One region of the Cupriavidus sp. 05N40 genome, then DNA from elsewhere that is predicted to be linked to it. Evidence: predicted binding sites of a transcription regulator. Region 1 holds the regulator's gene; each other region holds the start of a gene.

Region 1 (10,457 bases):
GGTGGCGAGCGGGTTGACGCCAGCCGTGATGCGCGCGCCCACGATGATGTACACCGAGTAGATCACAGCCGAGGCCAGTCCGAGCGCGATCCCCAGCGCCGAACCCTGGCCGCCGCCGACCGTCAGGCCGGCGCCCACCGAACACAGCACCAGCGCGATCACCGACGCCGCGCCCAGGCGCTCCTTGAGGAACACCGCGGCGAGGATGGTGACGAAGAGCGGGTACAGGTAGAGCAGCAATGCCACCAGGCTTGCCTGGGCATGATTGAGCGCCGTGAAGAAGCAGAACGACTGGCCGACATAGCCGATGCCGCCCATCGCCGCGAGCGCCAGGACCTTGCGCCAGCCAGGCAGGCCGACTCCGCGCGCCCGCATGGCCAGCGCCAGCGCGCCGGCCGCCAGCGTGAAACGCACCGCCAGCAAGCCATAGACATCGGATCCGGCATCGTAGGCAAAGCGGGCGAAGATCGCCATGGCGCCAAAGGCGCTGGCCGAAAGCGCGATCAGCAGCACCCCGGCGAGCTGCTCGCGTACGTTGCGGCCGGCTTGGAGACTGTCGGGGGAGGAGCGGGAAACGGACATGTCGGCGTGTGGATTCGGTCTTCCGGCGGGCGCCGGGCAAGCCGCATTCTATGCCGTGCAAATGCCGCGCGGGGCCGGATCCATGCCGGCGGCAATCGGGCGGCAATCGGGCGGGCGGCGCCGGTGCCGCCCTGCGGCGGAGGCCGGCCTCGTTTACAATGACGCCATCATGTTCAATCCCTCCCGCGAAGAAGTCCGCCGTTTTTTCTGCGATGCATGGCAGAAGCAGCGCGCAGGCAGCGTCCTCACCCCGCTTGAAGCCATTGCCGTCGACTGGATCGGCGAGCATCCCGAGTATCAGAACCTGCTGACCGACACGGAAGGCGCGCTCACTCAGGACTACACCCCCGAAGGCGGCCAGACCAATCCTTTCCTGCACCTGGCCATGCATTTGTCGATCGCCGAACAGGTATCGATCGACCAGCCGCCCGGCATCCGTCGCGCCTACGAGGCGCTGGCCCAGCGCCTCGACTCGCCGCATGAGGCGCATCACCAGGTCATGGAATGCCTGGGCGAGATGCTCTGGGAGGCGCAACGCACCGGCCTGCCGCCCGACGGCGAGAATTACATTGCCTCGGTCCAGCGCCGCGCCATGCGGTAGCGCCAGCAGCGTCTTGCCATGCCGGGCTTCCCGGCGGCGTACAAATCATCACAAAGTCGGCGCGCCGGGCATGTTAGGCTTTACCGCGTCGCAATAGATCATGCCGCGCTTGCATCACCTTTCCCGGGACCCGGGAAAACGCGCGCCGCTTCAACCACATGCAGCTTTGCACGCATAATGCCCGGACCGGCTCCTCGCCTGCGGTCCGGCGCCGGCTCGCACCGGCGACCCCGGCCCTGCTTCTCTCCCTTGCCCTCGCTGCCGCCTGGCCGCTGCCCAGCCGGGCAGCCATCGCGCTGCTGCAGCCACCGAAGGTGGTCGACGGCACCAGGCCGCTGACCCTGACCCTGCTGGTCAGCGCCGACAAAGCCAACCGGACGTTCCTGGTGCCGGAGGCCATCGACGTGGTCGCATCGGCGGACCTGCAGGCGCCGGTGCGCCTGCACTTGGAGCGCACGGCGCCTGGTGCCGCCACGATCCGGCTGCGCCAGGGCGAGCACCGCATCATCGAATACAGCGCGACCATCCCGCCCGCGCTGCGCGGGACCGTACGGCTGGATCCCGTCGATATCGATGCGGCGCCGGTACTGGTCACCCTGAACCGGGCGCCGCGCCCGGACGACCCGCCCGCGGCGCAGGTGGCGCAGGCCACGGCCGCCCCGGCCGGAAGCACGGCCGCCGCACCGACGCAGGGCGACCGCACCGCCACGCCTGCCGTCCCGGTCGTGCCAGTGGCCGCGTCGGCCGAGCCCGCGCCCGTCCAGACCGATTTGCGCGACCAGGGCCGGCTGACCTTCAACGATCCGATGTACTTCCTGGTCGGCGCGCATGACGGCGCCAACGCCAAGTTCCAGCTCAGCTTCAAGTTCCGCATCTTCGAGGGCGAAAACCCGTCTTCGCGCAGCCTGCTGGACAACCTCTACTTCGGCTACACGCAGTTCTCGCTGTGGGACCTGGCCGGAGACTCCCACCCCTTCCGCGACACCAATTACCGGCCGAGCCTGTTCTACTACCTGTCGGATACCGGGGTGCATAACCGCACGATCAGCCGTCTTTCGCTCGCCGCGGGCCTGGAGCACGAGTCCAACGGCCGCGACGGCGACCAGTCGCGCAGCATCAATACCGTCTTCGTCAAGCCGACCCTCTACCTGGGCGACTTGAGCAGCTGGCACTGGAGCGTATCGCCCAAGCTCTATTACTACCTGGAGAAGAACGACAACACGGATATCGCCAGCTACCGCGGCTACATGGACCTGAAGCTGGCCTACGGCAAGCCGGATTCATGGGAATTCGCGGCCACCATGCGCAAGGGCACGCAGAAGTACTATGGCAGCGTCGACGCCTCGGTGACCTATCCGCTCGCGCGGCTGATCCCGGGCACCGCGGGCTATCTGATGGCGGGCTATTTCGTCGGCTATGGCGAGAGCATGCTGGACTACAACCACAAGCTGCCGTGGCAATTCCGCCTCGGCTATGCCTTGTCGCGCTAGTCCCGCCGGGCAGCCCGCCACGCGCGCGGGCCGCGCTTCAGCCCGCCAGGGGCTTGCCGCTGGCCTTCAGGCGGGCATTGGCCACCGCCGCGGCGAACTGGCCATGACCGTGCCAGCCGGTGGCACGGCCGAGTTTCTTGCCCTTGTGGAAGAACATGAACACGGGGATTCCATGCAGGCCGAAGCGCCTGCCCAGTTCGGGGTGCGCGTAGACGTTGGCATGCAGCCAGTGCAGCTCTAGCGCGCGCACCGGCTCGGGATTGGCCAGCATGGCTTTCTTCGCCATTTCGCAATTGAAGCAGTCCACGCCCCAGAAGAACACGCACACCAGAGCATCATCGGCAGCCGCAATGGCGGCGTCGATATCGTCGCCGTTCACCTCGCGCATGCCGAAAGTTTCGAAGGCATGGTGATCCAGGTGCGGCGCCGCGTCGGCGGCGGCTTCGGCCGGCGCGCCGGCAGCGGACTTGTCTGACGAGGTAGACATAGGCTTCTCCAGCAATGAAAAACGCCCGGGCCAGTGGCACCGGGCGTTGCTCGTGCCGCCGGACAGGCGGACAACGAAAGCGATGCGCCGCCGTTACTTCGGGGCGGACACCGTCACCAGCGCCGGACGCAGCACACGGTCGGCGATCGTGTAGCCGCGCTGCAGCACCGACACCACGGTATTGGGTTCCTGCGGCGCCGGCACCATCGAGATGGCCTGGTGGCGATGCGGGTCGAACTTTTCGCCGACCGGATTCAGCTCGACGATCTTGCCCTTCTCGAAGGCGCTGGTGAGCTGGCGCGCGGTCAGCTCCACCCCTTCGCGCAGCTTGGCGATGTCGCCGGAACCGTCGGCCAGCGCGGCCTGCAGGCTGTCCATCACCGGCAGCAGGTAGTCGGCGAAGCTCTCGATAGCGAACTTGTGCGCCTTGGCGACGTCTTCCTGGGCGCGGCGGCGGATATTCTCGCCCTCCGCGGTCGCCCGCAGGAACATGTCATAGTGCTCCTTGGCCTTGGCTTCGAGCGTGGCCAGCTGGGCGGTCACGTCCTCCGCGGCGGCGTTCTCGGCCTGGCCGGCCGGCGCGTTGTTCAGCTCCTCGCCGGCGGCCGCCGGCGGCGTCGTGGTGGATGGCGTCTGCTTCTGTTCTTCCATGTCGATCCGTATCAATACAAGGACGCGGCCGGCCTGGCGCTGGCCGCGGGTGGTAAATCGGCAAATGTATCCTGCAATTGGTGACAGGCATCCATTATTTCAAGAGTGCACCGCGCCGGGGCACTGAAACACACGGTTACAAAGAGGTGCACATGGAAATAGGGGCCATATTGCTTTGCTGCAGCGCACCCCCTAAGATGAAACCGTATAAAAATGACAAAAATACCGGGGTCGAAGATGCATCACAAGTCGGGCCACACTCGAAAGGTTAGCCATGCATAAGCTACCTGTTCTGACGGTCTTCCTTCTCGCCGCATTATCGGTGATGACAGTCTTTATCTGCCTCTCCGGCGCCTTCACGCCGCGAGACACCGAATACGGTAGTGGCAAGGCGGTCTTCAAACACTACATCGTTCCCTTCGTTCGCTGATCCAGGCCGGTGAGCCGCGGCGCCGCATGCGATGGCGCCGCTCGCCGCCTCCTGAGTCCTCTCGGCTCCCCGACTCTCAGCTCCCGAATCCGTCCAGCAGGCGGCGATCCCGCTTGGTCGGCCTGCCCTGCAGCCGCGAGGCCGGCTCCACGTTGAGCCGCCGGTTTTCCGCTTCCTCGCGTCGTCGCGCCTGGCTTGCCTGCGTCTCCGCATAGAGCGTCTGCGCCACCGTCGCCGACCCGCGCGCGCCGGCGATGCCCCTGACCAGCACTTCCCAGCGCTGCTGATGCGCCTCGAGCACGATGGTGTCGCCCGGCTTGACCTCGCGCGAGTTCTTGCAAGGCTGGCCGTTGACCTGCACCTTGCCACGCTCCACGGCCTCGGCCGCCAGCGAGCGGGTCTTGAAGAAGCGCGCGCACCACAGCCATTTGTCGATGCGCAGGCGCGCGTCAGCCTCGAAAGATACGTTCATTCTGTCATCTCCATGCCAGGGGCCGGCTTTGCCGCGCCCGTGTCACGCCGCAGCCCCGCGCATCTGGGCCTGGGTGCGGCGAGCCTCCAGTTCGTGCGGGTGCGGCAGCCGCAGCGGCCATCCCTGCAAGTGCTGCAAGCCGATCTCCGCCAGCCCGGCGATCCAGCTCTCGGCATCGTTGAGGCAGGGAATGTAATGGAACACCTTGCCGCCCGCCACCTGGAATTCGGAACGTCCTTCCATGCCGATCTCCTCCAGGGTCTCCAGGCAGTCGGCCGGGAATCCGGGGCAGAACACGTCGACCCGCCCGGTGCCGACCTTGCCCAACTCCTGCAGCGTGGGTGCCGTGTAGGGCTGCAGCCATTCCGCGCGGCCGAAGCGCGACTGGAAGGTAACCTGGTACTGGCCGGCTTGCAGGCCCAGCGCCTCGCCCAGCAGGCGGCCGGTCTTCAGGCATTCGCAATGGTAGGGATCGCCCAGTTCCAGGGTGCGCCGCGGCACCCCGTGGAACGACAGGATCAGCTTGTCCCCACGCCCGAAATCCGGCGTGCCGTGCTGCGCCCAGTATGCCCCCACCTGCTGGTGCAAGGCGGCAATATAGGCCGGATGGTCGTGAAAATGCTTGACCAGCCGCAATTCTGGCTGATTCCGCCAGGTCGCCAGCACGCGGAACGCTTCGTCGAACGCCGTGGCCGTGGTGGTGCCGGAGTACTGCGGATACAGGGGCAGCAGCAGGATGCGCTCGGTGCCCTGGCGGCGCAGCGCCTCCAGCACGGAAGCGATCGACGGGTTGCCATAGCGCATCGCGCACGCCACCGTCACTTCGTGGCCCTGCTGGCTGAGCAGCAATTGCAGGGCGTGGGCCTGGCGTTCGGTATGCACGAGCAGTGGCGAACCGGTCATCTGCGCCTCGCGCAGCCAGACCGACTCGTATTTCACCGCCGAGGCGCGCGAGCGCAACGGCAGGATGATGCCGTACAGGATCGGCAGCCAGGCAGCGCGCGGGATCTCCACCACGCGCGGATCGGACAGGAACTGCCTGAGATAGCTGCCGACGGCCTTCGGTGTCGGCGCATCGGGCGTGCCGAGGTTGATCAGCAGGATCGCCGTGCGCGGCGCCTGGCCATGCTGATAGGCCGGTTCGGGGGTAGTCGTCATGGTGTTTCCGGTGTGGCGGGGCGGGACGCGCCAAAGGCGCGCGGCCGCCGGGTCTCGCCGAGCAGACGGGAGGAGCGGAACAGGCAGTCGGTGAGACCGGCCCTGGCCAGCACTAGTTCTGGCTCAGCGCGCTGGACAATAGCCTCGCGGTGATGTCGACGATCGGGATCACCCGTTCGTAGGCCATGCGGGTGGGCCCGATCACCCCCAGCGTGCCGACGATCTGGCCGTCGACCTCGTAGGGCGCCGTGATGACCGCCATGTCTTCCAGCGGCACCAGCTTGCTCTCGCCGCCGATGAAGATCTGCACGCCCTGGGCGTGGCTGGAGACGTCGAGCAGCTTGAGCAGGCCGGTCTTGTGCTCGAACACGTCGAACAGCCGGCGCAGCTTTTCCATGCTGGAGGACAGGTCCTCCACCTCGAGCAGCTTGCGCTCGCCGGAAATGAAGACATGATTGTCTTCTTCCTCCGCCATGGCGCTGCTGCCCGCTTCCACCGCCGCCTGCATCAGCTGCGACATATCCATGCGCAAGGCCTGCAATTCCCCGCGCAGGTGGTCGCGCACATTGTCGAAGCTCATGCCGGCGTAGTGCGAGTTGATGAAATTCGCGGCCTCGACCAGTTGCGACGCCGTGTACGGCAGCTCGGTCTGGATGATGCGGTTCTGCACGTCTCCCTCGGGGGTGACGATGATCAGCAGGATGCGCTTGTCCGACAGCCGCATGAACTCGACCTGGCGAAACGCCTGCGCGCGCCGCGGGGTCATCACCACGCCGGCGAAATGCGACAGATTGGACAAGGTATGCGCCGCCGACGTGATCATCCGCTGCGGCCCGAGCTGCTGCCCGCGCAACTGGCCCAGGATCTTGCCGGTCAGCTCCGCCAGGTTGAGCGCGCTGTCCAGCGGCTGGGCGGTCAGCATGGTATCGACGAACAGCCGGTAGCCGCGCGGGGTCGGGATACGCCCCGCCGACGTGTGCGGACTGGTGATGAACCCCATTTCCTCCAGGTCCGACATCACATTGCGGATGGTGGCCGGGGACAGATCGAGACCGGAGTACTTCGACAAGGTCCGCGAACCCACGGGTTGCCCCTCGGCGATATAGCGCTCGATCAGGGTCTTGAGAAGCGTTTTCGCACGTTCATCCATGATGCACCCGATTTTACGCAGGTTTTACCCGTTCGGGCGGCTCGTGCACGCCCGCGCACGCCCGGACGTGCCGCCTTGCTGACAATGGTCGCGGCGGTATGGTCTAATCCGGGCATGTCTTCGCTCCCCACGCCCGGCGCCGCTCGCGCGCCCTTTCGCACCGTCGCCCTGATCGGCAGGTACGCCACCGCCGGCATCGAAGGCCCGCTGGAAGAGCTTGCCGCCTGCATCCTCAAGAACGGCCAGGATGTGGTGTTCGAGCGGGAAACCGCGCTGGCCACGGGCCTGACCGACTACCCGGCCCTGCCACCCGGCGAGATCGGCAAGCATGCCGACGTCGCCGTGGTGCTGGGCGGCGACGGTACCTTGCTGGGCCTGGCGCGCCAGCTGGCCGGCTTTCAGGTGCCGCTGATCGGCGTCAACCACGGGCGCCTTGGCTTCATGACCGACATCCCGCTGGAAGACGTGCATTCGGTGCTGCCCGACATGCTGGCCGGACGTTATGAATCCGAGACCCGCATGCTGCTGGAGTCGCAGGTGGTGCGCGACGACGGCGTGATCTTCTCCGCGCTGGCCTTCAACGACGTGGTGGTCAACCGCTCCGGCATCTCGGGCATGGTGGAGCTGGCGGTCTCGGTGGACGGCTACTTCATGTACAACCAGCGTTCGGACGGCCTGATCGTGTCCACGCCGACCGGCTCCACGGCCTACGCCCTATCCGCCGGCGGACCGATCCTGCACCCCACGCTGTCCGGCCTGGTGCTGGTGCCGATCGCCCCGCACGCGCTGTCCAACCGCCCGATCGTGCTGCCGCATGACGCCGAGGTGTCGATCGAGGTGGCCACCGCGCGCGACGCCAGCGTCAACTTCGACATGCAGTCGCTGACCTCGCTGCTGCCCGGCGACCGCATCGTGGTGCGGCGCTCGGCCAAGACCGTCCACCTGCTGCACCCGCTCGGCTACAACTATTACGCCACGCTGCGCAAGAAGCTGCACTGGCACGAGTACCCGAGCGAAGACAACCGGCTCTGATCCGGCGCGGTCGCAGCCCACCGCGACCATGCCGGCCGGCGCCTCCCGCAGACCGCCCCCCAACCTGACCCTGACCCGTCGCCCACGATGCTGCGCAGCCTGTCCATCCGCGATTTCGTCATCGTCGACACGCTCGACCTCGACTTTACCCCGGGCTTTACCGTGTTCACCGGCGAGACCGGCGCCGGCAAGTCGATCCTGATCGACGCGCTGGCGCTGGTGCTGGGCGAGCGCGCCGACGCCGGCGTGGTGCGCGAGGGCGCCGCCCGCGCCAGCATCAGTGCCACCTTCGCCACGCCGCCCGGGCTCGACGCCTGGCTGGCCGAGCATGACCTGACCGGCGACGACGGCACGGTGCTGCTGCGCCGCACGGTCGATGCCGGCGGACGCGGCAAGGCCTTTATCAACGGCGCCGCCGCTACGCTGGGCCAGCTGCGCGAGATCGGCGACCGCCTGGTCGACATCCACGGCCAGCATGCCCACCAGTTGCTGCTGCGCCCGGACGCCCAGCGCCTGCTGCTCGATGCCCACGCCGGCCTCACCGCGCAGGCCGGCGCGGTCGCCGAGGCGTGGCGTTCGTGGCGCGCCTGRGTGCGCCAGCGCGAGACAGTCGAGCACCATTCGCGCGAGATGGCGCTCGAGCGCGAGCGCCTCGAATGGCAGGTCGGCGAGCTGGAGAAGCTCGCGCCGCAGGCCGGCGAATGGGAAGACATCCAGGCCGAATACAACCGTCTTTCCCACGCCGCCGGCCTCATCGAAGGCAGCCGCGCCGCGCTGGAAGCGCTGTCCGAAGCCGACGGCTCGGTGCTCTCCACGCTCAACAGCGTGGTGCAGCGCCTGCGCCAGCTGGCCGACGTCGACCCGGCCCTGGGCGATGTGCTGGCGGCGCTGGACCCGGCCCAGGTCCAGGTCGAGGAAGCCGCGCACTCGCTCAACCGCTATGTCGACCGGCTCGATCTCGACCCGGAGCGCCTGCAGGTGGTGGAGGCGCGCATGCAGGCGCTGCACACCACCGCGCGCAAGTACCGCCTGCCGCCCGAGCAACTGCCCGACGAGCTGCAGGCCCGCCGCCAGCAGCTCGACGACCTGCAGTCCGCCCAGGACCTGAACAAGGTGATGGCGCGCGAGGCTGCCGCCCGCGCCGCCTACCTGACCATCGCCCAGCACCTCGGCGCGGCCCGCAAGGTGGCCGCCGAGAAACTCTCCGCCGCCGTAACGGAAGCCATGCAGGGCCTGTCGATGGCCGGCGGCAGTTTCGCCGTGTCCCTGCACCCGCTCGAGGAAGGCCAGAGCCACGGCCTGGAGCAGGTCGAGTTCCTGGTCGCGGGCCATGCCGGCGTCAGCGCGCGCCCGCTGGCCAAGGTGGCCTCCGGCGGCGAACTGGCCCGCATCAGCCTGGCAATCTCCGTCATCACCAGCGAAGCCGCGCCCACGCCGACCCTGATCTTCGACGAGGTCGACACCGGCATCGGCGGCGCGGTGGCCGAAGTGGTCGGCCGGCGCCTGCAGGAACTGGGCCGTGCGCGCCAGGTGCTGTGCGTGACCCACCTGCCGCAGGTGGCCGCGCAGGCCGGCGCCCATCTGCTGGTCAGCAAGGAAACCAGCGAGCGCGGCGCACAGGGATCGGTCACCCGCTCCCGCATCCGCGCGCTCGACGCCGCCGGCCGCGTAGTCGAGACCGCCCGCATGCTCGGCGGGTCCACCGTGACCGCTACCACCATGCAGCACGCCGAGGAAATGCTCGCGCAAGGCGCGCGCAGCAGCGCCGGCCCGGCCCGCGAAGCGCGCCGGTCACGCCGCGCCGCCAGCTGACGGCGCCCGTCCTCCGGCCCAGTAACCACACAGGAGTCTTCCATGTCCCTCGGCAAGCAGCCGCACTCCCGCAAACCGGCCCGTCCGCTGCGCCTGACCGCCGCCTGCGGCGCGCTGGCCCTGCTGGCGCTCGCCACGCTGAGCGCCTGCCAGGCCCAGCGCCCGTCCGCGCCGCCGGCCAACAGCATCAGCGCCGACCGTGCCGTGGGCGACATCATGGTGCGCTTCACCGCGCCGCCGGTGATCGCCTCCGAAGACGCCGGGCGCCTGCTCGAATCCATCGCCGGGCCGATCCGCTTCGTGGTCAAGCGCCCCATGTCGGGCGGCGTCTGGCTCGTCACGGCGATCTCCGCCTCGGCCGACGCCACGCTCGACCAGGCCGTGGCCACCCTGCGCACCGCGCCGCGCATCGAGACCGCCGAGCCCGACCGCGTGCTCAAGCCCAACCGCACCCAGCCCATCGGCCGCGACATGCAGCCGGGCTGACGCTGCCGGACGGCGCGTTTCATGCCATTGTCAGCTTGCCGTAGTCGAATGCGGGCACTCGGACGTTGAGCTATCTTGAAGTTTTGTCGCTGTAACCGAGGTTTCC
Region 2 (10,457 bases), on a different contig from region 1:
GTTCATCGTGTGGGCGCACCACATGTTCACGACCGGCATGCCGGTGACCGGCCAGCTGTTCTTCATGTACGCGACGATGCTGATTGCGGTGCCGACGGCCGTGAAGATCTTCAACTGGATCGCTACCATGTGGCGCGGCTCGATGACCTTCGAGACCCCGATGCTGTTCGCGATCGGCTTCATCTTCGTGTTCACCATCGGTGGCTTCACCGGCCTGATGCCGGCCGTGGCCCCGATCGACATCCAGTTGCAGGACACCTACTTCATCGTGGCCCACTTCCACTACGTGCTGGTGGCGGGCTCGCTGTTCGCGATGTTCTCGGGCTTCTACTACTGGGGTCCGAAGTGGAGCGGTTTCATGTACAACGAAACCCGCGGGCAGATCCACTTCTGGGGTTCGATGATCTTCTTCAACGTGACCTTCTTCCCGATGCACTTCCTGGGCCTGGCCGGCATGCCGCGTCGCTATGCCGACTACCCGACCCAGTTCGCGGATTTCAACGCGATCGCATCGATCGGTGCGCTGGGCTTCGGGCTGATGCAGGTGTATTTCTTCTTCTTCGTCGTGCTGCCGTCGTATCGCGGTGGCCAGAAGGCAGCGGACAAGCCCTGGGATGGCGCCGAAGGCCTGGAGTGGACCGTGCCGTCGCCGGCCCCGTTCCACACCTTTGAAGTGCCGCCGCACGTCAGGTAAGACGCAACCGGGCAAGGAAGGATGGGCATGCCCGTCCTTCCGCGTCCAGCAAGCAGGGTGTCATGCAGGATCCAAACAAAAGTCCATCGCAGCCAGACCGCAAGGCCGCCAACCGCCGTCTCGGTCTGATCCTCTTTTCGATCGTGATGGTTTTCTTTTTGGGTTTCTTCGCCAAGATGATTCTTCTGGGCTGAAGCTGCAGGGTATTGGAATGAGCACGAACCAGCAGTCACAAGACACCACCGACAGGCGCTTCAACCGCGGCATGATGCTGCGGCTGCTGGTGGTGGTGGCGCTGATGTTCTCGTTCGGCTATGCGCTGGTGCCGCTGTACAAGAAGATCTGCGAGATCACCGGCCTCAATGTGGTGACCACGCGCGATCTGTATGGCGGCCAGGTCAAGAACACGCAGGTGGACAAGAGCCGCACCATCACGGTCGAGTTCGATTCCAACGCGCGCGGCCCCTTCGCATTCCGGCCGGTGAAGAACACCATGGAAGTGCATCCGGGCGAGATGGCCACCATCGTCTACGAGGTGGCGAACGGGCAGTCGCGCGACATCTCGGCGCAGGCGATCCCGAGCTACCTGCCCAAGCTGGCCACGCAGTATTTCAAGAAGATCGAGTGCTTCTGCTTCAAGCAGCAGACGCTCAAGGCAAAGGAAGCACGCGAGATGCCGGTGGTGTTCGTGATCGATCCGGACCTGCCGAAAGACGTGAAGAACATTACGCTGTCCTATACCTTCTTCGAGATCGGTTCGCCGGTGGCGCAGGTGCCGCAGGGCGATCTGGAGACCCCGGCCGGGGCAGGCAAGGGCATTTGAGCAGCGGCCGGCATCGCCGGCCGAGGTCGAGGCAGTAGTGGGAGTAGCCGTGGAAGAGATGAAGGACGCGGTCAAGCGCAAGCTGTCCTTTGCGCAGACCCTGCGCGCGGTGTTCTGGTCGTTCATCGGCCTGCGCAAGGGCAGCGAGCATGAGCGCGACATGGCACAGCTCAATCCGGTCCATGTGATCATCGCCGGCCTGATCGGGGTAGCCATCCTGATCGCGGTGCTGATTACCGTCGTGCGCGTCGTGGTAGGGTGAGGCCGCGCAGTCCGGGTACGGCGCAGGGCAGGTAACAGGTAACAGGTACAAGCAGGCAAAAGCATGCCGCCGGCCAGCAGTCGGGGCCGGATGTGCGGATAACGATTACTGAATCAAGACTCTGAGCTGGAGAAAAAAGAATGAGTGCGAATCGCGCCAACGCTCCGTACTACTTCGTACCGGGCCCATCGCGCCATCCGATCACGGCAAGCTTCGGCCTGCTGCTGACGGCCGGCGGGGCTGCCGGCTGGGTAAACGGGCAACCCTGGGGACCGTACGTCTGCGGCCTCGGCCTGCTGTGGTTCCTGTTCGTGCTCAAGAGCTGGTTCGCCGAAGCCATCAGCGAATCCGAGACCGGCAAGTACGGCAAGAACATCGACCTGTCGTTCCGCTGGTCGATGGGCTGGTTCATCTTTTCCGAAGTGATGTTCTTCGCGGCGTTCTTCGGTGCGCTGTTCTATGCCCGGAACATCGCCATGCCATGGCTGGGCGACCTGAACAACAAGATCCTGTGGCCCGACTTCGCCGCGGTGTGGCCCAATGCCGGCCCGGCCGGCGTGGTGGAACGCTTCCAGACCATGGGCCCGTGGCCGATCCCCACGATCAACACGGCACTGCTGCTGATGTCCGGCGTGACGCTGACCTGGGCGCACCACGCGCTGCTGGCCAACAAGCGCAGCCAGCTGATCCAGGGCCTGGTGCTGACCATCCTGCTGGGCGCGGTCTTCATGTGCTTCCAGGTGTTTGAGTACCACCATGCGTACTCGGAGCTGAATCTCAAGCTGACCTCGGGCATCTACGGCTCCACCTTCTTCCTGCTGACCGGCTTCCACGGCTTCCACGTGACCATGGGCGCGATCATGCTGACGGTGGTGCTGGTGCGCGTGCTGAAGGGGCACTTCACCCCCGACCATCACTTCGCCTTCGAAGGCGCCGCCTGGTACTGGCACTTCGTCGACGTGGTGTGGCTGTTCCTCTACATCGTGGTGTACTGGCTGTAAGACACCCGGCTGCGGTGCCCGCCGGCCCGGCCGGCGGCATCGCGGGGAGGCACCCTCCCCGTGCAGAACAACAAAAAACAAGCGCCGCAGGAGTCTAGCCAGCCTGCGGCGCTTGTTTTTTTGGTCTGGTCACCGGTTCGCTTGCCGGAGTCCACGGCTTCACGGCCCCATGCGGATGCCCGTGCTCTGAATCCAGCCCATCCAGTGCGAGAACAGGATGAAGAGGAACAGCGCCACGGAAAAGCCGACCCGGAACATCAGCGAGCGCATCATGTTCGGCGTCCTGCCGCGGTCGCGCATCATGAAGAACAGGGCCGAGGCCAGGCTGCCGATGATGAGGATGAACGCGATGATGATGACAATGCGCATGGAAAGCCCGCGCGCGCGGGATCGGCTGGAGAGGAGCTGCCATTATCGCACCGGCGCGCCGTTCCCGGCACACGGGAGCCGCCGGTGAAGCCGTGGCGCGCCCTGAGTCCGGTCCCGGCCATTGCCGCGCTGGTGGTGATCGCCGTCACCTGCGCGCTGGGCAACTGGCAGCTCAACCGCGCCCATGAGAAACTCGCGCGTGCCGCGCGCCAGCAGGCGCTGGCTGCCGAGCCGCCGCTACAAGTCGGGCAGGCGCTGATCGCGGGCCCGGTGGCCGAGCGGCGTGTGCATGTGCGCGGCCGCTTCGACGCGGCGCACACCGTCTTGCTGGACAACCGGCCGCACGGAAACGGCACCGACAGCCGCGCCGGCTTCATGGTCCTGACGCCGCTGCGCGTGGTGGACGGCGATCCTGCCGCACCGGCGCTCCTGGTCTTGCGAGGCTGGCTGCCGCGCGATGCGCAGGAACGCACGCGTATCGCGCCGTTCCCCACGCCCGAGGCCGAGGTGGAGCTGGACGGTACCGCGCTGGAAACGGTGCCCAGGGTGTTCAGCCTGGGCCGGGACGCGGGCTCGGAAGCCGGGCAGAAGATCCGCCAGAATGTGGATATTGCGGCGTTTGCCAGGGAACTGGGCGTACCCCTGCAGCCCTTCGTGCTGGAGCAGCGTAGCGAAAGCGGCGATGGCCTGGCGCGCGACTGGGCCCCGGCCGATACGGGCGCCGACCGGCATTACGGCTATGCCTTCCAGTGGTTCGGGCTGGCCGCCCTGACGCTGGTGCTGCTGGTGGCGCTGAGCTGGCGGCGCGCGGCGCGCATGGCGGCCTAGATGGCCCGGGCAAGCCGGGCGGTGGCATGCCGGCGAACCACGGCCGGGCGCGGCGGTCAGACGAGCGCAGCCGGCTCCGATGAAAGACGACGAGACAGAGAGACAGACGAAACGTGATGCAACAACAAGATCCCGCGCCGGCGCAGGCCGCGCGCGCTGCTCCGCAAGACCCGCGCATCGATGCGCGCACCCGCCGCGGCCGCATCCAGATGCTGCTGCTGCTGCTGGTGTGCGCGTCGCCGGTGATCGCTTCCTACCTGACCTACTACGTGTTCAGGCCGGCTGGCGGGACCACCAACTACGGCGCACTCATCGAGCCGCAGCGCCCGATGCCCGCGCTGCAGGTCGCCAACGAGCGCGCCGAGTCCGTGCCGCTGGATAGCTTCAAAGGCAAATGGCTGCTGATCAGTGCCGACGGCGCCGCATGTGATGAAGCCTGCGCGCGCAAGCTGTTCACCATCCGCCAGTTGCGCGCGGGCCAGGGCCAGGATCGCGAGCGCATCGTCCCGGTGTGGCTGGTCAGCGACGACGGCCCCATCGATGCACGCCTTTCCTCGGCCTACAACGAGCCGTATGCCGGCGTGCGCTTCTTGCGTGCCCCTCGCGACACGCTGCAGAAATGGCTGCCGCCCGAGCCTGGTGCGCGCATCGAGGACACGCTCTATCTCGTCGACCCGCTCGGCAACCTGATGATGCGTTTCCCGCGGGATCCGGATCCCAAGAAGATGGCTTCCGACCTCAAGAAACTGCTCAAGTACTCCCGCATCGGGTGATCCCGGCGGATGCCGGCTGATGGCCGACGCCAGAACGGCCCAAGATTAACGACCAACGCGCATGCTGCTCCAACTTGCCATCATCGGCGTCCTGATCGCGCTGTTCCCGCTCAGCTACGTGCTGGTCAAGGGAGACCGCAACAAGTACCGCAAGCTGGTGTGGATCACCGCTTTCCTGACGCTGGACCTGATCATGTTCGGCAGCTTCACGCGGCTGACCGATTCCGGCCTGGGCTGCCCGGACTGGCCTGGCTGCTACGGCCACTCCAACCCGCACGCGGCGAGCGAGCCGATCCGCGCGGCCGAGACGGCGATGCCGAGCGGCCCGGTCTCCGTCACCAAGGCCTGGATCGAGATGATCCACCGCTACTTCGCCATGGCCGTGGGGGTGCTGATCATCACGCTGATGGTGCTGGCGTGGGTCAAGCGGCGCGAACTCAGGCAGTCGCCATGGTTCGCCACCGGCGTGCTGTTGCTGGTTTGCGTGCAAGGCGCGTTCGGCGCTTTTACGGTCACGCTCAAACTGCAGCCCATCATCGTCGTCACGCACCTGATGCTCGGCATGAGCCTGCTGGCGGCGCTGATCTGGCTGGGTTCGCGCAACGACCCGCCATTGGGCGTGGCGCGGGATGCCGGCGCGCTGCGCTGGCCGGCAAGGCTCGCGCTGGCCTTGCTGGTGCTGCAGATCTTCCTGGGCGGCTGGGTGAGCACCAATTACGCGGTGCTGGCCTGCACGGACTTCCCGCTATGCAACGGCCAGCTGGTGCCGGAGATGGACTTCCGCCACGGCTTCACGCTCTGGCGCCAACTCGGCATGACCGCCGACGGCGACTACATCCCGCACTCGGCGCTGGTGGCGATCCACTGGGTGCATCGCGGCTTTGCCTTCGTGGTGCTGGCCTACCTGGCCTGGTTCGGCCTGCGGGCGCGCCGCCTGGGCGGGCTGTCGCGCGGCGCGGGGTGGCTGCTGGCCGTGCTGGCGCTGCAACTGGCCACTGGTCTTTCCAACATCGTCTTCGACTGGCCGCTGGTGGCCGCGGTGGCCCACAACGGCGGCGCGGCGGCGCTTCTGATGCTATTGGTTCGCCTCAACTACAATATAGGGCTCGCGGCCCGCTCCGCTGACATTGCTACTGACGTGCCGGCTGCCGTGCGCGCCACATGAAAGAGAAGAACTCCCCCGTGGTTACTGCTACCCACCCCCATCCTGGCGGACGACTCCGCCACCTGGCCCGGCAATACGCCGCGTTGACCAAGCCACGCGTCACGCAGCTGGCTGTCTTCTGCGCCATCATCGGCATGTTCCTGGCCACGCCGGGCATGGTGCCGTGGTCGGTGCTGATCGGCGGCGCGGCCGGGATCTGGTTGCTGGCGGGTGCCGCTTTCGCCATTAACTGCCTGGTCGAGCAGAAAGTGGATGCGCTGATGCGCCGCACCGCGTGGCGGCCGTCGGCGACCGGCGAGATCACCACGATGCAGACCCTGGTGTTCTCGGCCGTGCTGGGCGGGGCAGGGATGTGGGTACTCCATGTCTTCACCAACGACCTGACCATGTGGCTGACGGTGGCGACCTTCGTCGGCTATGCCGTGGTGTACACCATCCTGCTCAAGCCGGCCACGCCGCAGAACATCGTGATCGGCGGGCTGTCCGGCGCGATGCCGCCGGCGCTGGGCTGGGCGGCCGTGGCGGGCAACGTGCCCGCCGAAGCCTGGTTCCTGGTGCTGATCATCTTCACCTGGACCCCGCCGCATTTCTGGGCCCTGGCGCTGTACCGCCGCGCCGACTACGCCAAGTCCGGCCTGCCGATGCTGCCGATCACCCATGGCGAGCGCTTCACCCTGCTGCATATCCTGCTGTACACGCTGATCATGATCGCGGCGACGCTGCTGCCCTTCGTGTACGGCATGAGCGGGTACATCTACCTGGCGGCAGCGCTGGTCCTGGGCGGCGGTTTCCTGGCCTATGCCTGGAAGTTGTTCTGCAACTATTCCGATGCGCTGGCCCAGCGCACGTTCCGCTTCTCGATCCTCTACCTGTCGCTGTTGTTCGCGGCGCTGCTGATCGATCACTATTTCAAGTTCCTGCCGCAGTCCTGAGCGATGCCGGGAGCACCCGCGCGGTTGCGGCATCTTGTCGCGGCCCCGGCGCGGGGCGGTGCCGATCGGCGATACTGCATCTATCTGCCAATGTGACCAGGCCGCCGTCCGCCTCCATCCGGCTTTCCGGGGCGCCCGGGCCGGCCTGTCCGCCAATCAAGCCGCCAATCAAGCGAATCGCATGCCAAGCCGTCTCTTTCCGGGTTCTTCGTCCAGCTTTGCGCTGTTCCGCCGCTTCTGCCTGCTGGCGCTGTGCTCGCTGCTGCTTGCCGCCTGCGGCCAGCAGCGCGCCTCGTTCAAGAATGTCGACATCAGCGGCGGCAGCGAATTCGGCAAGGATTTCGTCCTCACCGACCACAACGGCAAAGTGCGCTCGATTGCCGACTTCAAGGGCAAGGCCGTGGTGATGTTCTTCGGCTATACGCACTGCCCCGATGTCTGTCCCACCACCATGGCCGAGCTGAAGGCGGTGATGGAGCAACTGGGCCCGGATGRCGACCGCGTGCAGGTGCTGTTCGTCACGGTCGATCCCGAGCGCGATACGCAGGCGCTGCTGGCGCAATACGTGCCCGCCTTCGATCCGCGCTTCCTGGGCATGCGCCCGGCCGACGACGCGGCGCTGCAGAAGGTGGCCAAGGATTTCAAGGTGTTCTACGCCAAGGTGCCGGGTACCTCGCCAAACAACTACACGATGGACCACTCTGCCGGCAGCTATGTATTCGATCCGAGTGGCCGGTTGCGTCTGTTCATCCGCCACGGCCAGGGCCCCGAACCGATCGCGCACGACCTGAAGCAGCTGCTTTCCTGAAGCGGCTCCGCCCGCCAGGGGCGGGATCTCCGGACAAAAAAACAGGGCCGGTCGCGAGACCGGCCCTGTTCCATTCTGGCGCGCGGCTTTCGTTCCGCCGCGCTCCCGCGCAACTATCAGGCAAAGGCCTGCAGCGCACCCTTCATCTTCTTCATCGCCGCGGTTTCGATCTGGCGGATGCGCTCGGCGGAGACACCGAACTCGTCAGCCAGCTCGTGCAGCGTTGAGCCGCCGGAGCCGTCGTCGTTGACGTGCAGCCAGCGCGCCTCGATGATGCGGCGGCTGCGGTCGTCCAGCTTGGTCAGCGCTTCTTCCAGGCCTTGCACCTGCATGCGGTCGTGGCGCTGGGCCTCGATCACGCGGGTCGGCTCGTTGTGGTTGTCAGCCAGGTAGGCGATCGGCGCGAACTCCTCCTCGCCGTCGTCGATCTGGCCTTCCAGCGCCAGGTCGCCGCCCGACAGGCGGGTTTCCATCTCCATCACTTCTTCCGGCTTGACGTTCAGCTCGCGCGCGACCGCGTCGACCTGCTCCGGCGTGAAGGTATGGGCACCCTGCTTGTGGCTGCGCAGGTTGAAGAACAGCTTGCGCTGGGCCTTGGTGGTCGCCACCTTGACCATGCGCCAGTTCTTCAGCACATATTCGTGGATCTCGGCCTTGATCCAGTGCATGGCGTACGACACCAGCCGCACGCCCTGGTCCGGGTCGAAGCGCTTCACGGCCTTCATCAGGCCGATATTGCCTTCCTGGATCAGGTCCGCGTGGGGCAGGCCATAGCCGAGGTACTGGCGGGCGATGGACACCACCAGGCGCAAGTGCGACAGCACCATGCGGCGAGCCGCATCGACGGAGTCATGCTCGCGCAGATCGCGTGCAAGCCGCTGCTCTTCCTCGGGGGTGAGCATGGGGATACGATGGACAGCCTGGATATAGCTGTCCAGGTTTCCCAGGTTTCCGGGAAACGTCAGCGCAAATGCCCCGGCGCCCTGAGGCGCCGTAGGCAGGCGGCTGCTGGTTTGGGTTTGGTCGGCAGATAGGACCGCGTTCACTCGATTGCTCCTTTCGCATCCGGCGGGTGGGTTGCCCGCGGCGCTCGCCCTGAAGGGTCCGCGCACTGCATTGCAACACATATTAGCACTCAAGCCGGGAGACTGCTAAGTTGGAGTCCTTATAGGGTTGATAGTTCCAGGTAATTGGCTTCTGTTTTCAAATAGCCTTTTTTCTGGCTTTCTTCCTGCTATGTGGAGCGACCACTATCCGGCAGCCCCCGCAACGCCATCGGACATTGATCAGAGGGGCGCCGCCGGTCCCGGTTCTGTCGCGCAATGAGATGCTGTGTTTCACCAGCGGCTACACTCTTTTCATTCATGCGGCCGTCAGCATCGGCCTAACCGGGGAAAATGCATGTCTGCTATCGAACACTTGCTCAAACCGCACGTACGTGACCTGGGCGACGGTTTTACCGTCAGCCGGGTGCTGCCGGCCGCGGCGGCCCAGACCGTGGGCCCGTTCATCTTCTTCGACCATATGGGGCCGACGGTGCTTCCGGCCGGGCAGGGGATGGATGTGCGCCCGCATCCGCATATCGGGCTGGCGACCGTCACCTACCTGTTCGAAGGGGAAATCCTTCACCACGACAGCCTGGGCAGCAAGCAGGTCATCAAGCCGGGCGACGTGAACTGGATGACGGCCGGCCGCGGCATCGCGCACTCGGAGCGCTCACCGCAGGCAGCCCGCGAGGCCGGTCCGCGCCTGCACGGCATCCAGACCTGGGTGGCGCTGCCCAAGGAGCACGAGACCGTGGAGCCTTCCTTCTTTCACCATCCTGCCGCGACCCTGCCCAAGCTCGAGCGGCCCGGGGTGCGGATGACGGTGATCGCGGGCGATGCGTTTGGGGCCGAGGCGCCCGTGAAGGTCTTCAGCCGCACGCTGTACGTGGCGATCGATCTGGAGCAGGGCGCAAGCCTCGAGATTCCGCCGGAGCATGCGCAACGCGGCATCTACCCGGTAGACGGCGTGGTCGCGCTGGATGGGGAAGTGTTGCCTGAGCGCCACATGGCGCTGCTGGTGCCGGACCAGACGGTCACGCTGACGGCCGAGGCGCCGTCGCGCGTGATGCTYCTCGGCGGCGACCCCACCGACGGGCACCGCTTTATCTTCTGGAATTTCGTTTCCAGCAGCAAAGATGCCATCGAAGCCGCATCCCAGCGATGGGAGGACGACCAGTTCCCGCGCGTGCCCGGCGAGGACGACCGCATCCCGCTGCCACAGCGCAAGCGCTGACGACGCTGACGACGCGGGCGCCGCCAGCCTCGCCTGCCGCCCCGTTCCCCGTTCAGACCGGGCTGGCCCAGGCCACGCGCGTGCCCTGCTGCAGGCAGCTGCGGATGGCCTCGACCTGCGTGGCGATCGGGGCCGGGACCGGCGCCTTGCCATCCAGCACGGAGCGGATCCAGGCCGCAGTCTGCGCGACGTCGTTGCCGGGTGGCAGTTCCGGCACCTCGCTGATCGAGCCCGCGGTGGGGTCGACCAGTGTGCGCTGGTGCCCGTCGTGCAGCCAGTCGATGCGGCCGCCGCGCCGCGCGTCGGCGACCACCTCGCCCTCGGTGCCGCGCGCCAGCAGCACATTGGCAGGCTCGCGCGAGAAGTAATCGGTCAGGGTCTCGCGGTACTCCGGATGCGTGTAGCTGTACAGGCGCAGGGCCTCGGCCGGCGTATGCGCGCCCACCGGCTGCAGCATCTTGACCACCGTGTGCGAGGAGTTGCGCAGGCCGATCTGCATGCGCCGGTCGAGCATGCGGGCCA
Region 3 (10,457 bases), on a different contig from region 1:
GCAGATCGAGCAGGAAGCATCTCGCACCCTCAAGCGCTACTTCGCGGCTCGGCGCGTTGTGGATCTGGTCGGACCGAAGGGTCTCGGGTTTTCCGCGGTCGGTACCGGCCAGGTACGGCAAATCGAGTCGCCAGGCGATGGTATCGAAGCCGTCCAACGCGATGTGCGGGCCCTGGTGGAGCTACGGGTCCCGTTTGATCTGTCCCGCCTGGAGATGGATAGTGTCGAACGAGGGTCGAGCAATCCCGACCTGCAGCCACTGAAGGATGCGGCTCGCAAACTCGCGCATGCGGAGGATCGCATTGTCTTCGAAGGCTATGCGGCGGCCGGGATCCAGGGGATTTCCCAGGGTGCCAGCAATGTCGCACAGGCCCTTCCGCCCGATGTCGGCGGGTATCCGGCCGCGGTGGCGCAAGCGCTGGACCAGTTGCGCCGTGCCGGTGTCGATGGCCCCTACAGATTGCTTCTGGGTGACAAGCCATTCACGGACGTCGGCGGGGCCACCGACAATGGCTATCCCGTCCTGCGGGACCTTCGCCAGCTTGTAGACGGCGAGATCATCTGGGCGCCGGCAATGGAAGGCGGCATGGTGCTCACCGGGCGGGGCGGCGATTTCGAACTGCACATTGGCCAGGACGTTTCCATCGGCTACCTTGACCATTCCGAGGCTACCATTCGATTGTATCTGCAGGAAACCCTCACGTTTCTCATGTTGACTGCAGAGGCGGCCGTGATGCTTGAACGTGCCGGGCGGTAGATGGCCGGCCATGCGCCCGGATCGTCCGCCAGCCAACTTATGCAAAGGGCGGCTGCCGTTCCAAGGCAATGTTCGGACCGCCTTTCTGAAATTCACGATGCCACCTGAACCCAAAGTATAGGTAACGATGAGCGATAATTGAGCGGCGCCTATCGTTCCGTTATCGCTGGAATTCGACATGGAAAACACTCGAAAAAATGCCTGACATCATCCCCGAACAGCAAGCCGTGTGTAGTCCGATCACCCGTAGCGCGATCTTTATCGTCGCGGTCCTGTCAGCAGGCGATGACAGCGCAGATGCCGTGCGCGCGTTGTGCGCGGATATCGGCGCGCTCGTTCGTGCCGTGGGAAAGCGGGTCCCCGGCGGAAACCTCTCGTGTGTCTGCGGATTTGGTTCGGATGCCTGGGACAAGCTGTTCGGCGCCCCCCGCCCGGCCGGCTTGCACGCCTTCCGGGAATTCGGCGCCGGCGATCGCCGCGCCATGGCGACGCCGGGTGACCTGCTCCTGCATATTCGCGCCGAGCACATGGATCTGTGCTTCGAACTCGCAACGCAGCTGATGAGCCGGCTTGGCGCGGCCGTGTCGGTGGTTGACGAGGTGCATGGCTTTCGCTACTTCGACATGCGAAGCATGGTCGGTTTTGTCGACGGCACCGAGAACCCGACCGGAGCCGAATCCATTCGTTTCACGATCATCGGTGACGAGGACCCTTCGTTCGCCGGGGGCAGCTATGTGATGGTGCAGAAGTATCTGCACGACATGGCTGGCTGGAACAAGCTGCCCGTCGAGACGCAAGAGCGAATCATCGGCCGCACGAAGCTGTCCGACATCGAACTCGATGAGGCGGTCAAGCCGTCGTCGTCGCATAGTTCGCTCACCACCCTCGAGGAGAACGGAGAGGAGGTGAAGATCTTGCGCGACAACATGCCTTTCGGGCAGCCGGGCAAAGGCGAATTCGGTACGTTCTTCATCGGATACGCCCGTTCGCCCAGGCCGCTGGAACAGATGCTCGAGAACATGTTCGTGGGGCGGCCGCCGGGCAACTATGACAGGTTGCTTGACTTCAGCAGGGCAGTCACCGGCGGCTTGTTCTTCATTCCATCGGCAACGCTGCTGGAGGACCTTGCCGAGCGTCACCCGGATTCCATTCAAGCCGACGGTGGAGGTCACGATTCGATTTTGTCGTCCGAGGCGCAAGGCCATGACGGCTCGCTGAAGATCGGTTCGCTAAAGGCAGCCTCGGAAGCCGATTGACCTGGTTCGACATGCCCGGGAAGATCGCCTACGTGAACTGATACGGCCGCACCGGCAGCGTTTCCGGCGGCAGCTCGCGATCGCAAAGCTCGAGAACAGATCGCTCGATATTGCGCGTCATCGCATCGAGCGCCAGCGCGTTCGGTGCAAGTCCGAATGGTTCGGCGACTTCGCTTGCGATCGCTTCCAGTGCGATCAGCGTGTAGGAGATAAAGACGCATAGCAATGGCGTGAAAAGCTCGGTCGAGTCGACCAGGCCGAAGGGAAGCATCACGCAATAGGCATAGACGGTTCGATGCAGCAGCACGTTATAGGCAAACGGGATCTGCGTGGAGATGATCCGCTCGCAGCCCCCGAGCACGCCGCCCAGCTCGTTGATCTGCTGGTCGAGTATCCAGCGTGTGCTGTCGGTTGCGGCGACTTGTCCCTGGCAGCCGGCGAGGCCGCGGCGAATGTCGTTCAGCAAAGCCATCGGCTTGTAGCATTTCCCCTGCAACGCCGCCATCTGGTCGGGGCCGAGGTAGCGGCGCAGGTCCTCTGTCGGGTCAGTCATGCGCAAGCGATGCTTGAGCGCATAGGCGAATGCAATCAGCATATTGGTGATCCGGGTACGATCCGCGGCAGGCAGGTTCTCCGGGAGGTAGCAGAGCATCTGCGATGTGAGCGCCCGCGATGCAATCAGCAGACTGCCCCATAGATGGCGAGCCTCGTTGAAGCGGGCGTAGCTGGCGTTGTTGCGAAACGCGAGGAAGATGGCCAGTGCCAGGCCGAACAGCGTGAACGGTGCCGTATTGAGCGGAATCTTCTCGCCGAATATCCGGCCATGCGTGAACACCGCCAGGCTGCTGACAGCCCCGATGAAAACCAGTTGGGGAAGGATGGTCTGCAATACCGAACCGTTCCAGGCGAACAGCATCAGGAACCAGTTTTGCCTCGGCCTCACGATCATGGCGTCGTTTCCCCGACATTGGCGTGGCCGGGGCTGGCGTCGCCTTCCCGCACCTTGCCCCGGAAGACCCGGTACTGAAGTGCGTTATAGACCAGGATGATCGGTAACACAACGATGGTGCCAACCGGCGCGAAGCGCTGGCTGGACGGGCTGGAACAGGCTTCCCGGATCGTCAGCGACGAGGCCGATCCGGGCCGCCGCCAACCTTTGAAGGCAGATATTGATCGCCTCGGTCGCGCCCGCGTTTGTCACGTTCCGGAGCATCAAAGCCGGCTGACGTCCACCGGGGAGGACATGGCGATCGGCTTCGAATGCTCGCAACGCCTGCATTCGTCACCCGTCGCTTGCGCGTTGCAGGTCGACGAAATAGCCGGACTGCGGCCGGCTCACCAGCAGGCCGCGGCTTTCCAGCAGCAGGTAGGCGTGAAGCACCGTGGTAATGCTGATCCGGTGTTGCCGGCTAGCCTGCCGCACGGAAGGCAATCGTCCGCCGTGCCGGTAGACACCTTGCCGGATCAGCCGCTCGATATCGTCGGCGAACCTCTCGTAGAGCTTCATCGGACGCTCCTCCCGGCCGGATCGGCGCCAGGTGCATCGCGGTAGCGGAAGCCTCGATCGTGCGCTTGCGGCGGCACGGCCGGACTGCATGAATCGGGTCTGGTGGCGCTGTTGCCGGGCAGCGCAACTATGTCGGGTCGTCCGCGGCGCAAGCCGGCGACAAGGTGGAGGCAGACTTCGCGTATCTTCCCTGGTTCGTCTTTCACGACGGTAGCTCCGATCAATGCGCGTCGCCGGGCCTTGGGGACTGGAACTGGCTGCGCGTCATTTTGTTGAAAGGAAGAGTAGGGGCGAAGCTGTATTGCCAGGAGGCACACATGAGCGTGCCGAAAAAGAGTACAGATTCAATCCTGTGCCAATATCTGGAAAGCTGTACTTGAAGTCGCTGGCATGTGCCGAAACCGGCGCATCGCGGGGTTGCGCTGGGAGGGCGCGCCGGCCGCGCCCGCGCGGTGAGGGTGCGGCTGCGATTGCCCGGGAACCGGGGAAAAGGTGAGCGGACTCGCGTAAGTCCGTCGGCCGTGACCTGCCGAGGCGGCCCGCCCGGAGCACTGGTCGCTGCCTGATTCGCTCGCGCATCGACAGCATCAAGGGTAAACACGTATCAAGTCGCTGACTTGAAAACGTAAACCCCCGTCCCTATAATTAGCACTCGTTGGGTTAGAGTGCTAACAGCCCTCTCTCAGCCTTCCGATTCTGCTGGCAGCCAGCTAAAGCGGCCAGTTCTTGTGAACGTAAAATCACTTTTTGTACCAAGGAGTCCGTATGAATCTGCGTCCTTTGCACGACCGCGTGATCGRCAAGCGTCTGGACAATGAAACCAAGACCGCTTCCGGCATCGTGATTCCCGACAATGCTGCCGAAAAGCCTGATCAAGGTGAAGTGCTCGCCGTGGGCCCCGGCAAGAAGGATGACAAGGGCGCTTCGATCGCTCTCGACGTCAAGGTGGGTGACCGCGTGCTGTTCGGCAAGTATGCCGGCCAGGCCGTGAAGGTGGATGGCCAGGAACTGCTGGTCATGCGCGAAGAAGACATCATGGCCGTGGTGAACAAGTAATCCACGCCACCCCCCGTACAGATTTAGGAGATTCAGAACATGGCAGCTAAAGACGTAGTGTTCGGCGACGCCGCCCGTGCCAAGATGGTCGAAGGCGTGAACATTCTCGCCAACGCAGTGAAGGTGACCCTGGGCCCGAAGGGCCGCAACGTGGTGCTGGAGCGTAGCTTCGGCGGCCCGACCGTGACCAAGGACGGCGTGTCCGTGGCCAAGGAAATCGAACTGAAGGACAAGCTGCAGAACATGGGCGCGCAGATGGTCAAGGAAGTGGCTTCCAAGACCAGCGACAACGCCGGTGACGGTACCACCACCGCAACCGTGCTGGCCCAGTCGATCGTGCGCGAAGGCATGAAGTACGTTGCCGCCGGCATGAACCCGATGGACCTGAAGCGCGGCATCGACAAGGCTGTGGTGAACGCGGTCGAAGAGCTGAAGAAGCTGACCAAGACCACCACCACCAGCAAGGAAATCGCCCAGGTCGGCTCGATCTCCGCCAACAGCGACGAAGTGATCGGCAACCTGATCGCTGAAGCGATGGACAAGGTCGGCAAGGAAGGCGTGATCACCGTGGAAGACGGCAAGTCGCTGGCCGACGAGCTGGAAGTCGTGGAAGGCATGCAGTTCGACCGCGGCTACCTGTCGCCGTACTTCATCAACAACCCGGAAAAGCAAGTTGTCGCCCTCGACAARCCGTTCGTGCTGCTGTTCGACAAGAAGATCTCGAACATCCGCGACCTGCTGCCGGTGCTGGAGCAAGTGGCCAAGTCGGGCCGCCCGCTGCTGATCATCGCTGAAGACGTCGAAGGCGAAGCCCTGGCGACCCTGGTGGTGAACAACATCCGTGGCATCCTGAAGACCGCCGCCGTCAAGGCTCCGGGCTTCGGCGACCGCCGCAAGGCCATGCTGGAAGACATCGCCATCCTGACCGGCGGTGCAGTGATCGCCGAGGAAATCGGCCTGACGTTGGAAAAGGCAACCCTGCAAGAACTGGGTCAAGCCAAGCGCATCGAAATCGGCAAGGAAAACACCATCATCATCGATGGCGCCGGCGATGCAGCTTCGATCGAAGCCCGCGTGAAGCAGATCCGTGCCCAGATCGAAGAAGCGACCTCGGACTACGACCGTGAAAAGCTGCAAGAGCGCGTGGCCAAGCTGGCCGGCGGCGTTGCAGTGATCAAGGTTGGCGCAGCCACCGAAGTCGAAATGAAGGAAAAGAAGGCACGTGTGGAAGATGCACTCCACGCAACCCGCGCAGCCGTGGAAGAAGGTATTGTCCCCGGCGGCGGTGTGGCCCTGCTGCGCGCTCGCGCTGCCATCGCGAACCTGACCGGCGACAACGCCGACCAGAACGCCGGCATCAAGATCGTGCTGCGCGCCATGGAAGAGCCGCTGCGCCAGATCGTCCTGAACGCTGGCGAAGAAGCCTCGGTCGTGGTGGCCAAGGTCATCGACGGCAAGGGCAACTACGGCTACAACGCCGCCACCGGCGAGTACGGTGACCTGGTGGAAATGGGCGTGCTGGACCCGACCAAGGTGACCCGCACCGCGCTGCAGAACGCAGCTTCGGTCGCGTCGCTGATGCTGACCACCGACTGCGCAGTTGCAGAACTGCCGAAGGACGATTCGGCTCCGGCAATGCCGGGCGGCATGGGTGGCATGGGCGGCATGGACGGCATGATGTAAATCTGCCGGCCTGCCTCCAGGGCAGCCTGCTTTACCCGTAGCATCCGTAGTAGCAAAAACCCCCGCTGGCGCGAGCCGGCGGGGGTTTTTGTCTTGGGGCCGCCGCTTCGCGCGGACTGGGCGGCTTCAGATCTCCACGGTGAAGCACCAGTCGAATGCCGGGTTCTCCAGCTCGCCGGTATGGCGTCGCACGTAGCCGCGCGGATTGCACACCACGCGCGCGCCGTCGAGACGGTAGTCGAAGCCCGTATGCGTATGGCCATGGATCCACAGGTCGGCCTGCGCAACCAGGTCGGGCCGGCGCGAGATGAAACCCGCGGAGACCACGTCGTGCGAGTAGCGTGGATCCAGGCTGCCGAGATCGGGGGCGTGGTGCGTCACCACCACGGTCTTGCCATCGAACGGCGCGGCGAGCTGCGCCGCCAGCCAGGCGCTGGCGGTCTCGTGCAGCGCGAGCGCATCGTCGGTGGTGAAGCGGCGGCGCTGGCCGTCGCCGCCGTCGATCTCGATCAGGCGGTGATCCACCATCCGGCTGGCGCACGCCCGCATGGCCTCGTCGCGCCGGCCGGTGCCGAACAGTGTGTAGTCGGTCCACCAGGTGGTGCCGATCACGCGCGCGCGCTCGCCGGCGGGGCCGTCGAAGTAGGCAACGGCCCCGTTGAGCAGATGGACATGGGCCGCGTCGCGCGCCGCGTCGGCCATGGCGGCCTCGGCCGTGTCGAACGCACTCTCGTAGTACTCGTGGTTGCCGGGCACGTAGACCACCGGCTGGGCAAACGTGCTGGCGGCCCAGTCCACGCCGGTGCGGCCGTTGGCAATGTCGCCCGCCAGTACCACCAGGTCGGCGGCGCAGTCGGGCACGGATGCGGGGATGTCGTGTTCGATGTGCAGGTCGCTGAGGATGCGGATCTTCATGCTCTCTCCATGCCGCGCGCACGCCCGGGCGCGGCGTGCCCGTTCGCATGGATTCTTCAGAAAACCCCGGCCGCGGTCAAGCGCGGCCGGGCCATGCACCTATTTGGAGATGCGCAGGATCTCGGAGGCGAGCTTGGAGAAGCAAGGCTTCAGGTTGTCGATGGTCTTGGCGTAGCAGTAGACGCCGGAGGTCTGGTTCTTGTTGTACAGCGGCGCGTCGATGGTATTCGCCATGTTCTTGAGCAGGTTCGCGTCGAAGCCGCCGTTGCCGTCGAGTCCCAGCGTGAACACGTACACATTGTTGTTGCGCAGGTAGCTGGCCATCTCCACAGCGACGTTGGTGGCGGCGTTGTAGACGTTCTGGGACGAGTATGCCGACGTGACGGTGTACGGCACGGTGGTCGGGTAGATCGGGAACTCCTGGTCGGAGGCATTGTGCGCGTTGTAGTACTGCGGCATGCCCATCGGCTGCACCGTCGTCGTGACGACGGTGCCGTCGCTGTTGCCGTTGTTGTCGTCGCCGGTGCTGTTGCTGTTGCTCACGTTGGCGCATGCGCCGCTCATCTTGGTGTTCTGTACCGTGGTGATATAGAAGCCATTGGGCGTGGAGCCGGGCGACGATGCCGTGATGCCGCCCGCGCAGCTGTTGCCGGTCGGCGTGGTGGCGCCGGTGGTGGTGGTGCTAGAGCAACTGCGGCGCCCGCACGTGGTGACCCGCGTACTCGTGGTGCTGCCCATCTGGTAGGTGGCCGCCAGCGTGTTGGGCTGCCCGTCCGAGAAGAACACCACCACGCGCAGGCTGGAGCGGTTGGTGGTGATGCTGTCAAGCTGGGAGCGGGCCTGGTACAGGGCCTCGGCATAGTTCGTGTTGCCGCCATTGCTCAGGCCGCTGATGGTGCTCTGCATCGTCTTGCGGTCGAAGCCGCGCGTGGTCTTGCTGATCGGGATGTCGGAGACAGCGCCCGAGGCGAAATGCACGAGCCCGACGCGGTCCGACGAGGGGCTGAACTGGTCGAGAAAGGTGTTGGCGTTGGACTTGACCGTGCTCCAGACGGGCGACATCGAACCGGACGCATCGATCACGAAGATCAGGTCGAGGTCCTTGCGGATCGACTGGGCCGTCGCGGCGACCGCGACGTTGTTCATGCCGAGCACCTTCATCAGTGTGAGCGGCATGGTGGCCGATGCCGAGACATTGATGGTGACCGCGCCCGCGGTCGGGGTGTCGAACAGCACGGCCGGCGTGGCCAGCGTCGGCACGGCCTGCAGGTAGCCGCTCGGGAAATTGGTGTTGAAGAAGTCCTGCGCCGCCTGCCGTGCGGCGGCCGCCTGGTCGGGTTGCGTGGTGCCGTTGGTGACGGCGCGCGCCGCGGCGACCGCGGCCGAGTCCACCGCGGCATTGAGCTTGGCCTTGGTCACGTAGGCCATGCCCGCGTCGATCGCGAGCCCGGCCGCGCCGAGCAGGCCGATCATCGTCACGGCGGCGACCAGGGTGATCTGGCCGCGCTGCCTGCCGGCACCCGGCGCGCGCGTGCTTCGCAGTGTCGTTCGCGGGGTTTTCATGGCGGCTCCTTTGTCTTGTTCTTGTGGCGGCAGTCAGAACGATGTGACCGAATACAGGTTGGGGCCGATGTCCGGCATCTTGAGCAGCCCCATGGTCAGCCCTTTGAACAACATGTCGAAGTTGTAGTAAGACTCGACCACGTAGACGATCTGGCCGTCGCTGAGCAGGCCCGTCATGGCATTGGCGGTGGGCGACGTGCTGCCGCCGGCGGGCATGCTGCCGCAGCTGCCGTCGCTCTGCCACTGGCCGCTGCCGCTGCCGCAGTTCCAGACCTTGCTGCCCGGGACCGAGCCGCCGAGCGACCAGCCCCCGGCCCAGCGGTATTGCTCGAGCACGATGTTGCGCACGGCGCAGTTCTTGCCGTTCTTGTTGCACTCGTTGTCGCCCATGACCTTGGTGATGTAGATCATGCCGCGCTGGCTCATTTTCAGCGGCGGCGTGGTCTGCGCCAGCGCGGTCATGATGTCCTGCGGCGTGTAGGCAGAGCTGCGCGAGGCGAGGCTGGCGCCTTCGCGCGTCAGGTTGACCAGGATCAGGTTGGCCTGGATGGCCCGCGCGAAGTCGATCACCGGCAGGGTGAGGAAGATGAAGATCGGCAGCAGGATGGCGAACTCGAGGCTGGCGATGCCGCGTGCGGCACGCCTGCGCGGCAGGGGGCGGATGCGTTTCATCAGAAGGCCTCGTTGCGCATGGTGGCGGCCACGCTGAACGTGTACTTGCCGCCCGTGGAAGAGAAGAACGCGGCCACCATCGGCGTGAGCAGCGGCCAGGAGCAATTGACCTGGATCACCACGAGGTCGCCGGCGCCGCCGAACATCGTGCCGCCGTTGGCCTGCGTGCTGCCGTTGACCCAGGTGGTCACGGTGGCGCCGGACATGTCGTAGATGCCCAGCGAGGTGTCGTGGATCTTGGCCAGCACGGCCTGGTAGCGCTGCTGGGTGGTGTTGGCCGGGTCGAGGGTACTCTGCCCGGTGACGGCGAAGCGCGCGCCTTCGCGCACGGCATTCTGCATGGTGAGGTTGGCGAACATCATCATGCTGAAGTCGACGATGGAGAAGAAGAGCAGGAAGAACACGGGCGCCACCAGCGCGAACTCGACGGCGCTGGCACCGCGCTGGCGCAGCCGCCCGAGGATTGCCGAGGGTTGCATGGTAGGACCTCCTGCGTTTGGTTGTGCCCGCCTTGCCTGCCATCGCCGCCGCGCCGCTGGCGCGGCCGGCGACGGGCGCGGGGTGGCCGGCCTATTGCCCGTTGCCCATCATGTACGGGATCAGCGTGCGGTAGAACTGGATTGCCGGCGAGCCGAGCAGCACCACGAACAGCGACGGCAGGATGAACAGCGTCAGCGGGAACAGCAGCTTCACGGCGATCTTGGCCGCGCATTCCTCGGCGCGCTGGCGGCGCTTGGTGCGCAGGGTGTCGGCGTGCACGCGCAGCGAGTCGGCCACGCTGGTGCCGAAGCGGTCGGCCTGGATCAGCATGCTGACCAGCATGTCGATGTCTTCCACGCCGGTGCGCAGCGCCAGGTTGCGCAGCGCCTTCTCGCGCGAGAGCCCGGCACGCAGCTCCAGCACCAGCAGTTCCAGCTCCTCGCCGAGCGCGCTCTTGTCCTTGCGCAGCTCGTCCACCACCTTGAGCAGGGCGGCGTCGAGCGCGAGGCCCGCTTCGACGCAGACGGTGATCAGGTCGAGCGCGTCGGGGAAGGCTTCGAAGATCGCC

What was found. Region 1 encodes HrcA, which represses chaperone genes, less so after heat shock. Its sites were predicted from a motif close to TTAGCACTCNNNNNNNNNGAGTGCTAA; they were not measured.
Region 2: the regulator HrcA is predicted to act here: its motif matches at 8,784-8,810, upstream of rpoH (RNA polymerase sigma factor RpoH).
Region 3: the regulator HrcA is predicted to act here: its motif matches at 4,166-4,192, upstream of groES (co-chaperone GroES).

The regions. Positions count from the first base shown of each region.
Region 1 covers NZ_JBFTND010000092.1:9,630-20,086, reverse strand. Annotated here, with positions in the region: gene AC1DO7_RS21575 (DMT family transporter) at 1-582, opposite strand, end outside; gene AC1DO7_RS21570 (DUF1841 family protein) at 752-1,183, shown strand; gene AC1DO7_RS21565 (phospholipase A) at 1,342-2,673, shown strand; gene AC1DO7_RS21560 (thioredoxin family protein) at 2,711-3,160, opposite strand; gene grpE (nucleotide exchange factor GrpE) at 3,254-3,811, opposite strand; gene AC1DO7_RS21550 (hypothetical protein) at 4,086-4,241, shown strand; gene AC1DO7_RS21545 (RNA-binding S4 domain-containing protein) at 4,318-4,713, opposite strand; gene hemH (ferrochelatase) at 4,756-5,871, opposite strand; gene hrcA (heat-inducible transcriptional repressor HrcA) at 5,984-7,021, opposite strand; gene AC1DO7_RS21530 (NAD kinase) at 7,136-8,053, shown strand; gene recN (DNA repair protein RecN) at 8,141-9,865, shown strand; gene AC1DO7_RS21520 (hypothetical protein) at 9,908-10,351, shown strand.
Region 2 covers NZ_JBFTND010000059.1:19,348-29,804, reverse strand. Annotated here, with positions in the region: gene ctaD (cytochrome c oxidase subunit I) at 1-694, shown strand, start outside; gene AC1DO7_RS16000 (cytochrome oxidase small assembly protein) at 757-888, shown strand; gene AC1DO7_RS15995 (cytochrome c oxidase assembly protein) at 906-1,517, shown strand; gene AC1DO7_RS15990 (DUF2970 domain-containing protein) at 1,567-1,779, shown strand; gene AC1DO7_RS15985 (cytochrome c oxidase subunit 3) at 1,920-2,780, shown strand; gene AC1DO7_RS15980 (twin transmembrane helix small protein) at 2,940-3,149, opposite strand; gene AC1DO7_RS15975 (SURF1 family protein) at 3,234-3,977, shown strand; gene AC1DO7_RS15970 (SCO family protein) at 4,094-4,750, shown strand; gene AC1DO7_RS15965 (COX15/CtaA family protein) at 4,812-5,915, shown strand; gene cyoE (heme o synthase) at 5,912-6,847, shown strand; gene AC1DO7_RS15955 (SCO family protein) at 7,029-7,655, shown strand; gene rpoH (RNA polymerase sigma factor RpoH) at 7,772-8,701, opposite strand; gene AC1DO7_RS15945 (pirin family protein) at 9,057-9,935, shown strand; gene ybiB (DNA-binding protein YbiB) at 9,988-10,457, opposite strand, start outside.
Region 3 covers NZ_JBFTND010000083.1:7,667-18,123, reverse strand. Annotated here, with positions in the region: gene AC1DO7_RS20020 (family 1 encapsulin nanocompartment shell protein) at 1-757, shown strand, start outside; gene AC1DO7_RS20015 (Dyp-type peroxidase) at 955-2,013, shown strand; gene AC1DO7_RS20010 (bestrophin family protein) at 2,042-2,962, opposite strand; partial or broken gene AC1DO7_RS20005 (hypothetical protein) at 2,959-3,141, opposite strand; partial or broken gene AC1DO7_RS20000 (GntR family transcriptional regulator) at 3,229-3,520, opposite strand; gene groES (co-chaperone GroES) at 4,286-4,576, shown strand; gene groL (chaperonin GroEL) at 4,616-6,259, shown strand; gene AC1DO7_RS19985 (metallophosphoesterase) at 6,386-7,174, opposite strand; gene AC1DO7_RS19980 (vWA domain-containing protein) at 7,274-8,737, opposite strand; gene AC1DO7_RS19975 (TadE family protein) at 8,771-9,409, opposite strand; gene AC1DO7_RS19970 (TadE/TadG family type IV pilus assembly protein) at 9,409-9,888, opposite strand; gene AC1DO7_RS19965 (type II secretion system F family protein) at 9,980-10,457, opposite strand, start outside.